One region of the Kurthia sp. YJT4 genome, then DNA from elsewhere that is predicted to be linked to it. Evidence: riboswitches for the same ligand, from Rfam matches in the RefSeq annotation. Region 1 holds a riboswitch; the other holds the start of a gene.
What was found. A riboswitch is a leader RNA that binds a small molecule or an ion and turns the genes downstream of it on or off. The one in region 1 is predicted to bind S-adenosylmethionine.

Region 2: another riboswitch for S-adenosylmethionine. It lies ahead of metA (homoserine O-acetyltransferase MetA); the one in region 1 lies ahead of QN089_RS13180 (bifunctional homocysteine S-methyltransferase/methylenetetrahydrofolate reductase).

What each region holds. Positions count from the first base shown of each region.
Region 1 covers NZ_CP126689.1:2,653,197-2,660,988, forward strand. The annotation lists gene desA (Delta(5) desaturase DesA) at 1-483, opposite strand, end outside; gene metH (methionine synthase) at 632-4,066, opposite strand; gene QN089_RS13180 (bifunctional homocysteine S-methyltransferase/methylenetetrahydrofolate reductase) at 4,047-5,903, opposite strand; SAM riboswitch class I at 5,996-6,104, opposite strand; gene QN089_RS13185 (class A sortase) at 6,291-6,956, opposite strand; gene hemG (protoporphyrinogen oxidase) at 6,979-7,792, opposite strand, start outside.
Region 2 covers NZ_CP126689.1:1,302,904-1,310,695, forward strand. The annotation lists gene QN089_RS06330 (aspartate aminotransferase family protein) at 1-296, shown strand, start outside; gene QN089_RS06335 (amino acid permease) at 320-1,717, shown strand; gene QN089_RS06340 (aminotransferase class I/II-fold pyridoxal phosphate-dependent enzyme) at 1,765-2,925, opposite strand; SAM riboswitch class I at 3,089-3,201, shown strand; gene metA (homoserine O-acetyltransferase MetA) at 3,274-4,182, shown strand; gene QN089_RS06350 (elongation factor G) at 4,288-6,213, shown strand; gene QN089_RS06355 (chromate transporter) at 6,952-7,506, shown strand; gene QN089_RS06360 (chromate transporter) at 7,503-7,792, shown strand, end outside.

The sequences.
Region 1 (7,792 bases):
GAATAGTGGCCCTAGCCCAAACATAACAAGTGGGTTTCGGTATAAACGATAGCCGATTTTCTTCATTTTTGATGCTTGTTGATATTCTTCTACTGTCATCATCCAAATATCGCCTACACCGCGTGCATCTAAATTTGAGCTTGATGCATGGTGTAAAAGATGTTCATGACGCCATTGTGAATAGCCAAACATCGTTAAAATCCCTGTAATTGTTCCCCATACTGCGTTTGCTTTTTTGTTTTTAAAGAACGACCCATGTGTACAATCATGGAAAATAATAAAGGTACGAATTGCGAAGAATGCTGCACCAATACTCAATGCAATCGCTCCTACAACTGTCTGGTCAATAATCATATATGCAATTACCCACATAGCTACTAGTGGAATAATAGTGTTCATCAATTGGAAAATACTTTTGGTGCGATCTGATTTTGCAAACGGTTGAACCGCTTTGTGTAACTCTTTTGTTCTTTCACGTTCCATTCTTTTGCCCCCATCCCTATTTCCTTAATCTTAAAGGGGTATGGACTATTCACATAGGTGTGATTGTCATAGATGTCATATGACAAATGTCACTTAAAATGACCCATTGGAAAAAGCGTTCAATATCTCATATCGAACGCTTTTCATTTTATACGTTAAAGTAACGAGCATCTGGGTGGTTAAATACCATCGCAGAAACAGATGCTTCTGGTTGCATCATAAAGCCTTCTGTTAACTCTACCCCAATATCCTCTGGTCGTAACAATTTAAATAACTTTTCTTGATCTTCTAAATTCGGACATGCTGGATAGCCGAATGAGAAGCGCTGACCTTGATACTTCGCTGCAAAACGGTCGCGCATTGTAAAGTCTGTCGCATCTGGATAACCTGCATGGTCACGCATTTCTTGGTGAATACGCTCTGCAAATCCTTCCGCAAGTTCAAGCGCTGTTGCTTGGAACGCATGACTTTCTAAAAACTTCCCTTGCTCTTTTAATCGTTGTGCATATTCTCTTACACCATGCCCTGCTGTCACTTGCATAAAACCTACATAATCCATCTCTCCACTATCTTTAGACTTTAAGAAGTCTGCTAAACATAGGAATGGTGCTTTTTCTTGACGTGGGAATGTAAAACGCTCAATCTCTGTTTTCTCATCTTGTGGATCATAAATGACAACATCATCTCCATCAGATTGCGCTGGGAAGAATTGATACATACCTGAAGCCGATAATAAATCTGACTGTAAGTATTCTGTCACTAAATCATATAACTCATTCGCACGTTTGTCGCCGCTAAGACGTAAGTCCTCACTATAACCTCTCAGTCCTAAATGGTGACCGATTAGTGTACGCATATTCACATATGGATATAAGTGCTTTACAGAATAGTCACGAATAACACGACGTTCTGTATCATGCGGTTTATATACTTTAAAGTCACTGCTTACTGTTTTAACAGGACGTGTTGCTACGGCTACAGCTGTACCTCCTGCTGGTTTATTCGCTTCTTTTTCAGCACGTTTTTGTTGTGCTGTAGCGATTTCAGCGAGTAATTCTTCTCGTTCCTCACCTTGTAATCGGTTGATAATTTCAAGCCCTGCCATTGCATCTTTTGCATACATCACAGGTCCATCATAGTTTGCTGCAATTTTCGTATCAGTGAAGCGACGCGATAATGCTGCTCCTCCAACGATAATCGGTGTATCGATTCCGGCTTCTTTGAAGTCCTGTGCTGTTATAACCATTTGTTGTGCTGATTTTACAAGTAGTCCTGATAACCCGACAATATCTGGCTTCTCTTTACGTACGGCTTCAATTAATGTTTGCGGTGCAACTTTAATACCTAAATCTACAACCGTATAACCATTATTACTCATAATAATCTCTACTAAGTTTTTACCGATATCATGTACATCACCTTTTACGGTTGCAAGTAACATCTTACCCTTACCGACATCATCTACTTGTTTCTCCATGAACTGTTCTAGATGGGCAACCGCTGCTTTCATTACGCCGGCTGATTGTAATACTTCTGCTACAATCAATTGGTTTTCATTGAATAGCTTGCCGACTTTCGCCATCCCTTCCATTAACGGTCCATTAATAATATCAAGTGGTGTATCGTACATCTCACGCGCTAATTCTAAATCTTCAATTAGCCCCTCTTTTGTACCTTCTAAAATATAGTAAGCTAAACGTTCTGGTACAGTTTTCGGAATATCATCTTCTGATTTTTCTTTTTTCTTATCTCGGTAAAAATCAGTGAATACAGCTAATGTTTCGTCTGTTGTGTTGAATAATAAATCATTCGCTAAATTGATTTCTTCTTCTGGAATCGATGCATAACGCTCTAATTTTTCAGTATTCACAATCGCATAATCAAGACCAGCTTGTGTACAGTTATATAAATATACTGCATTTAACACTTCACGTCCTACAGGTGGTAAACCGAACGATACATTCGATACACCTAGAATCGTTAAAGCACGTGGCAGCTCCTGCTTAATTAAGCGAATTCCTTCGATTGTTTCAACAGCTGAACCAATATACTGTTCATCACCTGTTCCAACAGGGAATACAAGTGGATCAAAAATAATATCTTCTGGTTCAATGCCCCATTTATTCACAAGTAAGTCGTATTCACGCTTGGCAATCTCAAGTTTGCGATGACGGTCAACAGCCATCCCCTTCTCATCAATTGTTCCAACAACAATTGACGCACCATATTTTTTCACGATTGGAATAACAGCATCAAAGCGTTCTTCGCCGTCTTCTAAGTTAATGGAGTTAATAATCGCTTTACCTTGTGAATACTTTAAAGCTTCCTCAATTACTTTTTCATCTGTTGAGTCAATAACGAATGGTACTTTTACTTTTTGTCCGACTTCTTTCATGAAGTTAACCATATCTTCTAATTCTTCTCGGTCAGGATTCGCTAAACAGATATCAATAACATGCGCACCGTTTTTCACTTGAGCACGTGCAATTTCAGCTGCTTCTTCAAACTTCCCTTCGATAATTAGACGCTTAAATTTACGTGAACCGATTACGTTTGTACGTTCCCCTACAAATAGTGGTCGCATAGAGTCATCATATACAAGTGCTTCAATTCCTGAAACTGTATGATGCGGTTCTTTTTCTTCTAATGGTCGTGGCGGTGCATTTTCTACCACTTTACGAATCGCACGAATATGGTCCGGTGTCGTTCCACAACAACCACCTACGACATTTAACCAACCTTTTTCAACGAAACCAGCAAGCTTTTTCGATAAGCTGTCAGGTGTTTCGTGGTAATGCCCTTCTTCATCTGGTAAACCCGCATTCGGATAACAACTAACATAACTTGTTGCTAGTTCAGATAATGAACGTAAGTAGTCAGTCATAAACTCTGGACCCGTCGCACAGTTCAAACCAACTGATAGTGGTTTAATATGTTCAATTGAAATATAGAAGGCTTCAATACTTTGACCAGCAAGTGTTGTTCCCATCGGTTCAATCGTACCTGAAATCATAATTGGAATTTCTTTACCGAGTTCTTCAAAAGCTTGCTTAACACCAAGTGTACCTGCTTTTACATTCAACATATCTTGTGATGTTTCAAGGAGTAGTACATCTGCGCCGCCTTCAATCAAAGCTTTCGCCTGTACATAGAAGTCATGCTTTAACGCGTCAAATGTAATACCACCTGTTACAGATAATGTCTTCGTCGTTGGGCCCATCGCACCTGCAACAAAACGTGGCCACTCAGGTGTCGATAATTCCTCTGCTACTTCTTTGGCAATTTCGACAGCACGTTTATTAATTTCAACTGCTTGATGACCTAAATCATATTCATTTAATACGAGTGGTGTACCACCAAATGTATTCGTTGAGACAATATCCGCTCCTGCTTCAAAATAAGCACGATGAATTCCTGCAATAACATCCGGTCGTGTTAAATTCAAGTTCTCGTTACAACCATCATATTCATCGCCCCCAAAGTCATCTGGCGTTAAATTCGCATTTTGTAACATGGTACCCATCGCACCATCTAATACGAGAATATGATCTTTAATTCTTTCTTCAATGAGATGTTTCGACAATGTGACTTCCTCCCTTAACCTTTTCATCTAATTCCTTAATGTAGTGAATTAATTCAACAGACATATCGTAGCGCATGAACGGTGTAATCAGATAAATACCGTTAAAGAGTGATGCAGCTGTGTCAATTAATTCTTTCGCAATTTGGACACCCTCTGCCTGTGCGCGTTCTTTATCGCCATCTGCTGCTTTCATACGTTCAAGTACTTCATCTGACAACTTAATGCCTGGCACTTCATGGTGTAAAAACTCAGAATTTCGTAAACTTGTTAGTGGCATGATTCCGATGTAAATCGGTGTATCTAAATGTTTTGTTGCTTCATAAATTTCAATAATTTTCTCTTTTGAGTAAACAGGCTGTGTAATGAAATAATCCGCACCTGCTTCAATCTTTTTCTCTAAACGTGGAATGGCACGTTCGACGACACGTACATTCGGATTGAATGCTGCCGCTACAGAGAAGTTTGCCTTTTTACGTAGTGGTTTTCCCGAGAAAGAAATACCTTCGTTTAATTTTTTAATTAATTGTAGTAATTCAATGCTCGATACATCATAGACGCTTGTAGCACCTGGGAAATCCCCTACCTTTGTTGGATCACCTGTCACAGCTAAAATATCGTGAATACCTAATGCATCTAAGCCCATCAAATGAGATTGTAGCCCGATTAAATTACGGTCACGACATGTAATATGTGCTAATGCTCGTACATTCTTTTCATATTTTAAAATCGATCCCATCGCCACATTCGATACACGCGGTGAAGCAAGTGAATTATCTGCCATTGTGACAATATCGGCGCCCGCTTTTTGTAAAATCGCTGCTCCCTCTAAAAACTTTTCCGTTTCTAAATGGCGCGGTGTATCAAGTTCAACGATAATGGAACGCCCTTTTTTTACTTTCTCGTGAAGTGGTTCAAATTTAGACACATTAGCTTCACGAATCACTTCTTCTTTAGTTGTGATAACTTCTTTATTTTCCATTGGTAAAACATCTGATAAATGTTTCTTCACTTCGTGAATATGTTCAGGTGTTGTTCCACAGCATCCACCAATTAAGCGAACCCCTTCATCACGTAATTCAACTGCAGCGCGCCCAAAATATTCTGCTTCTGATTCATATACCACTTTTCCTTCTTCTACATCGAGTAGACTTGCATTCGGATACGCAGATAAGAACGAGTTCTTTGGTAGCTCAACATTTTCAAGCGCCTTCACTGTATGGTACGGGCCTAACCGACAGTTCACACCGACAACATCAGCTCCAGCTCTTTCTAAATGTTGCAGTGCATCATTCAACTTCATTCCATTTAATAAAACCCCTGGGTCATGCATCGAAACTTGCGCTACAATCGGTCCATCTGAGAATATGCGAATTGTTTTCACTAATGTTTCAAGCTCTTCTAAGTCGTAAAATGTTTCGAGTAGTAAACCATCTACACCTGCATCAAGTAATACTTTTGCTTGTAAAACAAGTGATTCAATAATCTCATCTAGTGAATGTTCATCCTTACGAATACCTCGAATTCCACCAATTGTTCCAAGTACGTACTCGCCATTCTTTGCAGCTCTTTTCGCTACCTCTACACCCGCACGATTCAGTGCTTCATATTCATCTTGAATACCGTAGCGAGCTAACTTAATCGTATTCGCTGTGTACGTATTCGTCTGAATGACATCAGCGCCCGCTTCAATATATAGTTTATGAATATTCTCAATTACTTCCGGCTTTCGAACATTCAGTTCTTCATAACAAAAATCAATCCCATATGAATAGAGCAGTGTCCCCATTGCGCCATCTGCTGTTAATACCTTTGTCTTTAAATCTTCTAGTAACCCCATACACTCCCCATCCTTCCTTCATTTCAAAAAAGCTATAAAAAAACCTTCTTACATTGCATAAGAAGGTTTGAACTGACACTTGAAAATAAGCCTTCTTATCTTTTAAGAACCATACGTCCTTCTGGAATTAGCACCTGACCATCTAAATGGCTGGTTGCTGAAGCGTCGTCGGGCCAGTCCCTCGGCTTCTCTTGATAAGAAATTATTGAATTTTTAAAATATTAAAAGAATCATACCTCTTAAATAGAGTACCGTCAATAGCTTCTACCACTTTCAGCTAAATATTGTACGAAAAAGCGCTTACTTTATCACAATATTTCGTAAATTCAGTAATAGGTATTAAAAAAAAGCGTATGAGGTTTTTTCACATCTCATACGCTTCATATTTTATTTTTTTATCGTAAATGCATCGCCAGCATTTGAATCAAAGTCACGCGCATTGACATACTCACCTTGTACAATTAATCGTTTCGAACCATCATAATTACATGTAACGAGCGTCAGTAGTCTTTTTTTAGCTTGATTTTCGATAACTTGAACGTCAGTTGCTTCTGTAATAAAGATTTTTGTAATTTTATACGTATACACACGCTTATAGTCCGTTGTGTACATAAGCATTCCTTTTTTTGCTTTCGTTAAAGGGCTAAATAATGTTTTATCATTATTCATATTATGACCTGCTAATGCATAATTACCTTGCCCCATCTTCATATCCTTCTTTAATGTACCTGCGCCAATTGCTAGATTTGTATTTGAAATTCCGTATAAAATAGGCAATTGTAAAGATACATCGGGAACACTTAATGCACCAATTGAATGTACATCACCTTGATTCATTTGTGCCTTTAATACATCTTGTAAGCTAATATTTTCCACATTACCAAAATCAAAGCTTACGTCATCCGCATTTTGTGCTTTTTGTTCATCAAACTGCTCAATTGCTTGATTACTCATATGTGACACGATGAACCCCATAATTTGTTTATTGAAAATTAGTGCAACACCTAAAACAAACAAAACAATGCCAATCGTTAAACTTAATTTCCTGTTCATTATGGAATCCTCCTTTCACACTTTATACGAATTCTCGTTGTCTTTGAATAAATTGATTCATAACTCGCGTAGCCACTTCTTCACCATTTTGAATACATAAACCAATCCCCACACCATAATACGAACAACCAGCTAAATGTACATGTGGATGATATTTCACCATTTGTTTTTCAATACGTTCAACTGCTTGTTTATGTTGTAAATTATAAATTGGCATCGCATCAAACCATTTTTTTACATCAATCCATGTTGGTTCATCTATTATTTTTAAGCTTTTTTCGATGTCTTGACGTGCTATTTGTGCTAATTCATCATTTGTCATCTGACAAAATTCTTCAAAACGAGGATTATTCTTTTTATAAAACATACGGATAAGTAACTTATCGTCTTTAGAAGTATGACGCCATTTGCGACTTGTCCATGTACATGCATTACAATCTACATCATTACCTGATGATACAATATATCCTGTACCATCTGCTGGTAGCACATCATTCGGTAAATCATAAGCCAAGTAAACTGTAATAATAGAACCCGTTTGTAGTTCTTCAAAATCACGTTGGAAAGGCTCTTCCTTCAATAGTTTTTGTGCGACTTGGTGCGGTACAGCTAATACGACTTCATCTGCATCTAACCATTCACCCGTATCTATTTGAATCTTATACCCATTCGTGTCTTGTTTTAACAATTCCACCGATGTATTTTTTAAAATCGTCGCGTTCTCTAGTGTTTCTTCGATTCGTTCAAATAATTCTACTAGGCCATTTTTAAACGAGATGAATTTCTTTTTGGCATTCTCTTGGTAGAACGCTTTATTTGCTTCAAATCCACGCATG
Region 2 (7,792 bases), 1.4 Mb from region 1:
TACAAACACTTCAAGAACAGCTTGAAAATCATGCACTTGTTGGCAGTGTACGTGGAAAAGGTTTATTAATTGGTATTGAGTTAGTAGAAAATAAAGAGACAAAACAACCTGTAGCCGTTCAGGTTGTGAATGACATCATCGCAGCGTGTAAACAACAAGGCGTCATCATTGGAAAGAACGGTGCAACTGTTGCAGGATATAATAATGTCCTGACATTATCACCACCACTTAATACAAGTGATGAAGATTTACAAACGATTGTCGATACCGTTGTGAAAGCCATTTGGGATAAATAGCAAAGCATAAAGGGGTGTTGTAGATGAATGAAGGTCAATCGTTACAAAAGGGGTTAAAAAAGAGACATATGACGATGATTGCCATCGCTGGTGTTATTGGTGCGGGACTCTTTATGGGGAGTGGTTCAGTTATTCACTTAGCTGGACCCGGCGCCATCTTATCGTATGTGATTGCAGGTACCATTGTTGTCCTCGTGATGCGTATGTTAGGGGAGATGGCAGCTAAAAACCCATCCAGTGGCTCATTTGCGATTTATGCAAGTCAGGCGCTTGGAAAATGGGCAGGATTTTTAGTCGGTTGGCTTTATTGGTTCTTCTGGGTAATTGCGATTGCGCTAGAAGCAACTGCAGCCGCCGCCATCATTCAATATTGGTATGATGGGGTTCCGCTTTGGTTATTAAGTTTAATCTTAACTTTAACATTAACTGTTACAAATTTAGTATCGGTTAAGGCTTTTGGTGAATTCGAGTACTGGTTCTCATTAATTAAAGTAGTTAGTATTATTGCATTCTTAGCAATCGGTGCATTTATTATTTTTGGCATCGTACCAGGCTTTTCATCAGTTGGCTTTACGAACTTAGTAGGACAGGGTGGGTTCTTACCGAATGGTTTTGGCGCAGTCATGATGGGTGTTGTCATTGTCATCTTCTCATTCATGGGTACTGAAATTGTGGCGATTGCAGCAGGAGAATCTGCTGAACCGGTGAATGCCGTACAAAAAGCGACGAATTCAATCATCTGGCGTGTTCTTGTCTTCTTCGTCGGTTCGATTACCGTCGTTGTGACATTGCTTCCATGGGATTCATCGAGTATTTTAACAAGTCCTTACGTTGCAGTACTAGACTATGTCGGTATTCCAGCAGCAGCGCAAATTATGAACTTTGTCGTTTTAACTGCTGTATTATCTTGTCTGAATTCAGCACTGTATGCAACATCTCGTATGTCTTTTGCTTTAGCAGAAGAAGGACAAGCACCGAAAATTTTCTTAAAGTTGAATAAGCGCGGCGCACCTGTTTATGCCATTTTAGCGAGTACATTCTTCTCGTATATTGCCGTAATTATGAATTATGTATCACCAGAAGCAGTCTTCATGTTCTTAGTCAATTCATGTTCAGCGATTACATTAATTATGTATTTCATCATTGCAGCTTCTCAACTTGTTATGCGTCGTCGTGCGATTAAAGAGGGGACAGAACATGAACTTGTATTACGCATGTGGTTATTCCCGTATTTAACGATTGGCACGATGATTATGGTAGGAGGACTTGCTGTAGCGATGTTCTTCATTCCAAGTATGCGCTCTCAAATTCTCTTTACAGCAGTCATTGTAGCGGCAGTCATGCTTATGTATTACTTTACACAACGTAAAAAAGCACCTGTTGACCTGTTACAACCAGAACCTGAAACACCTCTTGAATAATAAAAAGTCTGAATCCTTATTGATGATGGGATTCAGACTTTTTCTGTTTATAAAGTTGCGAGTCTTGAAACAGCTTCTTGTAATAGTTTTTCATCTTGAACGAGTGCGATGCGTACATGGTTTCTGCCCGATGCACCGAAGATCGAACCGGGTACAAGTACAACGCCTGTTTGTTCAATAACATGATAGACAAATTCTTTGTCATCCATCTGTTGTTGCGGATACTTCGCATAAACGAACATACCACCAGCAGATGGTGCGAGTTCCCAACCAATTGCTTCAAGACCTTCTGATAGTACACGATGTCTTGTCGAAAAAATGGTACGCAATTCATCTGTAATTGATTCCGCATTGTCGAGTGCAACACATGCCGCATCTTGAATTGGACGGAATGTACCATAATCAAGGTGTGATTTGAGTTCGCCCAATGTTTCAATGACGGAAGCGTTTCCAACGATATACGCAATACGAGCGCCTGCAAGACTAAAGCTCTTAGAAAGTGAATTAATCTCGACACCCACTTCTTTTGCACCTGGTACTTCCAAAAAGCTAAGCGGCTTTGTACCTTCAAAATAGAATTCTGAGTAGGCGGCATCGTGAATGACGATTAAGTTATGTTTTTTCGCAAAAGCAATCGCCTTTTCAAAGAATGCGACAGAAGGCATTGCTGGAACGGGATTCCCTGGAAGATTTAAAATGAGCATTTTCGCACGTGCACAAATATCTTCTGGAATGGCATCAAAATCAGGTAAAAACTGATGTTCAGCTGTTAATGGCATCGCATACGCTTCACATTTTGCGAGATGAATGCCTGCTGCATAAGCTACATAGGCAGGGTCCGTTGTTAAGACGATATCTCCTGGATCACAAAATGCGAGCGGTAAGTGCACAAGTCCTTCCTGAGAACCCATCGTTTGAATGATCTCTGTTTGTGGATCTAATTCCACGCCACTACGACGTTGATAATAGTTGGCAACTGCTTCATGAAATCGCTCCGTTCCACCGAGCGTATAGCCATAACTATCAGCCTTTTCAGCTTGTTTTGCTAATTCTTCTCGCACAATTTGAGCAGGTGGTAAGTCAGGACTTCCCAAACTTAAATCAATAATTTTTGTGCCTGTTGCCGCTTTCTTTTTTGCAGCAGCTTTTAAACTACCGAAAATGGCTTTCGGAAATTGATTCATTAATGTTGAACGATGCATCGTCATCATGTTGTGTCACTCCTTTAATTCGCTTATTTCTTCTTTATTTTACCATATTGTATTTGGCTAAAAACACTATTTACGTTTTTTAACGAGAGATTTTATTGAATTATCAGAAATGTTTGCTATTAAAGTATGGTTCTGCTATGATAGTTAATAATTCAATATTGTCTTATCAAGAGAAGCCGAGGGAATGGCCCGATGACGCTTCAGCAACCTCTGTTTAAAACAGAAAGGTGCTAATTCCTACAGAAGCTCCATTATGCTTCTGATAGATAAGAGTCGGATACATATGTGTAACCTCATTCTTATCAAAGAGTGAGGTTTTTTTATATTTAAAGGGGGAGTTTCATCATGCCAATCAATATACCAAGTGGGCTACCAGCAACTGAAATTTTAAAAGAGGAAAAGATTTTCATTATGGACGAAGTGCGTTCGACAAGCCAGAACATTCGTCCGTTAAATATTTTAATTTTTAACTTAATGCCTGAAAAAGAAAAGACCGAGTTACAATTACTTCGTCTTTTAGGAAATACACCACTTCAAGTAAATGTTACGTTTTTAAATACGGCGACACATGAATCAAAAAATGTTAGTAAAAATCATTTAGAGTCATTTTATACGACGTTTGAACATGTAAAACACCGTAAATTTGACGGTATGATTATTACAGGAGCGCCAATTGAATTATTTGAATTCCATGAAGTTGATTTTTGGGATGAGATGGTCGAGATTATGGAATGGACGAAAACAAATGTCACGTCTGTTTTGAATATTTGTTGGGGCGCACAAGCGGCACTCTACTATCATTATGGTATTGGAAAATATACATTACCGTCAAAATGTTCGGGTGTGTTCGATCACATCGTGCATGATAGTACCGTTAAGTTAATTCGCGGATTTAATGATGTATATACAGCACCACATTCACGTAATACCTCTGTTTCAAGAGAGGCTATTTTAAACCATCCTGATTTAGAACTCGTGTCTGAATCAGACGAAGCAGGGGCATTTATTATCGTATCGCGTGATGAAAAACAAATTATGATTACAGGTCATTTAGAATATGATGCAGATACATTAAAGCAAGAATATGACCGTGATGTTGCAAAGGGCATCGAACCGCAAGTACCAAAACACTATTTCCCGAACGACGATCCAACGAAAAAACCGTTGAATCGTTGGCGTTCACACACGCATCTATTATTCTCCAATTGGTTGAATTACTATGTGTACCAAGAAACACCGTATGAATGGGAATAAACAGCAAACCATCTTTTTTCGTGTATATTCGAAAGAAGATGGTTTTATTATTGGACATGATATAATTCATAGTAGAGACGCTTTGATAAGAAATGAGGAAAGATAATGAAGAAAACAATTGGCATTTTAGCGCATGTAGATGCAGGGAAGACCACCTTTTCAGAGCAATTACTTTTTCATACGAAAAGTATTCGCACCATTGGGCGTGTCGATCATCAAAATGCACATTTAGATTTGCATGAGATTGAACAACAGCGTGGCATTACCGTTTTTGCGGAACAGGCCACTTTTACATATCGAGAAAATGATTATACGGTGATTGATACACCAGGACATGTCGACTTCGCGGCAGAGATGGAGCGTTCGATTATGGCACTGGATGGGGCAATTCTTCTATTAAATGGAACAGACGGTGTACAGGGACATACAGAAACAGTTTATCGTTTACTAAGAAAATATCGTATTCCTACACTGTTTTTCGTTAATAAAATGGATTTAATTAGTGCCAATGCAGCAACAGTGACAGAAGAAATTCAACAAGAATTAATGGAATATGCACTACCATTTCATGACTGGGCAACAGGAATAGAAGAATTTGCAGGACGAGATGAGCAATATTTAGAAGACTATTTAGAAGAAAGTTTATCCGAAAGCGAATGGCAAAAAAGGCTTTCAAAAGCTTTCATGGCACAAGAGCTTTCACCGATTTTATATGGCTCAGCATTAAAAGATGAAGGCATCGATTTTGCATTAGAAGTGCTAGATACATTGCTCCAGCCACAGCATAAATCGGGAGAGTTACAAGGAATGATTTATAAAATTCGTCACATTGAACAAAATCAACGTATGGCTTTTATAAAAATTCATCAAGGTTCGTTGAAAGTAAGAGACGATGTACGCTGTGGTGGGAATTGGTTTAAAATCACACAAATTCGTAAATATCACGGTAAAAAATTTGAGGAATTACAGCGAGCGGAAGCAGGTGATACGGTAGCGATAATTGGTTTGAAAGAAGCAAAAGTTGGTATGGGAGTAGGTGAATTTACGCCTTCTTATGAAATAGATTTGCGTCCAACGATGCGCACACAAATTGTTTATGAAGGCGCCTTACATCCAAAAGAGTTACTAGCATATTGTCGTTTGTTAGAAGCAGAAGATCCAGCACTTAGTGTGACGTGGCAAGAAGAAATACAGAAAATAACACTTCATATTATGGGTGAGATTCAATTAGAAGTGCTACAGCAAATTTTTGAAGAACGCTTTAGCGAGCAAATTGCATTTACAGAACCGACAATTATCTATAAAGAGACGATTCAACAGACGGTACGAGGATACGGCCATTTTGAACCGTTAAAGCATTATGCAGAGGTGCATTTACAAATCGAACCAAATGAACGTGGAGCTGGAATTGAAGTAACGAGCAAGTGCCACCCGAATGATTTAGCAATCGGACTGCAAAATATGATTCAGCAATCACTCATTGAAAAAAAGCATCGTGGTATTTTAACAGGTTCTGAAATAACGGATTTACGTGTAACGATTTTAACAGGACGCTCGCATCCGAAACATACAGAGGGTGGCGATTTTAGAGAAGCGACATTACGCGCTTTGCGACAAGGATTAGAACAAGCGGAAAATCAATTGCTTGAACCATATTATTCATTTTCATTGAAGGTACACCATGAACTATTTGGACGTATTGTCACAGATGTAACGAATCGCCATGCACAAGTAGATGAACCACAATTTATGGGTGAACAGGTATATATGACAGGTCGTGCACCAGTTGCAACGATGCGTGACTATCCAATTCAGTTTGCTGCTTCAACGAATGGTCGAGGTAGTCTGCAACTCCGTGTTGATGGTTATGATGTGTGTCATAATGCAGAGGAAGTAATAGAGCAAATGGCGTATCAAAAAGATGCTGACCCTGAGTACAGTTCAAATTCAGTATTTTGTGCAAAAGGAAAAGGCTATTCCGTTCATTGGACAGAAGCCAAAGAAGCGATGCACTGTCCAATGAATGACTAAAAGAAGAGTATATTTGGAAAATTAAGCTAAATTCCGAATATACTCTTTCTTGTTGTTTAAGCTTAATCATGTATATTTTAAGAAATCACTAGATAAATGTTTTATATCTCAAAAAAATAAATTTTACCTTCAATCAAAATGCAGATGGAAAGCCGATTAAATATACAGTAAAAGAAGATACAGAACTGAAAGATTATGAAGTATCCGTCGACGTAGAGAATAAAGGGAATATTGTCATCAACAATCTGTTATTGAACGTATTGAAATCCCCGCTTATATCAGTAATTTACAACAGATTATAGAGCGAGAAATTGTCCCAAAAGAAAGAATGCTTAAAATGTATAAAACAGAAACAGTAGAAGAAATAAAGACAATTGTTATAACCTATTCGACGAAAATAGATGCAATGAAAGATATTCTTTACTTTTCAAATGGACACGAATGAACAGAATCATATCACCTAGAACGTCGTGTAATTTACCATGTCTGTTTAGCAGAATGCAGTCGTTTAATCCAAATGGATGCGTGGACATCCATTTAACTATAAATAAAATGTAGAGAAATCTATGAATAAATGATTAAATTTGTATAAAAATCAAGTTATTTTTTTAAAACATTCAGTAAGAAGAACTTCATTTTTATTATAAACAACTAAAAGGAATTTTCTTTATTTTCAAAAAGAAGTATGTGTATTTCAAAAAAAAGGTATAATGGAAAGAAGTACATGGAGGTGTTTTTTTGCGACAACAAAAAGCCATTTTCATTTCTTTTTTTCGTTCAGGTGTACTAGGTTTTGGTGGAGGCCCTTCGGTTATACCTTTAATTGAAAGAGAAATAGTGAAAAATTTTAAATTGATGGATTCAGATGAGTTTGCGAACACATTAGCGATTGCGAATACGTTACCAGGTCCAATTGCAACAAAAATGGCAGGGTATGTCGGTTACCGTGTAGCAGGTATTACAGGCATGCTCAATGCACTTGTAGCAGCGGTTATACCGACTGTAGTAGCTGTTATTCTGTTATTAGGTAGTTTACAAAAGTTTCAAGAAGTACCATTTGTTCAAGGTATGACAAAAGGTGTTATACTTGTCGTATCTGCGATGATGTTTAGCTTGATGGTTGATTTTTTGAAAAAATCTTACTATAAGCTAGGAATTCTAACGGGTTTAGTTTTATTAGCGATCAGTATCATTTTAATGGTTATTCTCAATCTACATCCAGGGATTGTTATTGTATCATTCCTTGTATTAGCGTTTGTTCTTCCAGTTCGTAAGGGAGGCAAAAGTACATGATTTATTGGCAATTATTCGTTGTATTCCTCTATACGAATTTGATTGGTTATGGAGGAGGTCCTGCAACGATTCCATTAATGGAAGAAGAAGTGGTGCAGCAACATCATTGGATGACGACAGAGGAGTTTAGTAATACAGTTGGTCTGGCGAATGCTCTACCAGGTCCGATTGCAACAAAGATGGCAGGGTACATTGGATATGAACAGGCAGGTATTATTGGAGCCATTATTTGCCTTTTTGCAACAATTATGCCATCATTAATTTTAATGATAGCTCTTTTAGGGCT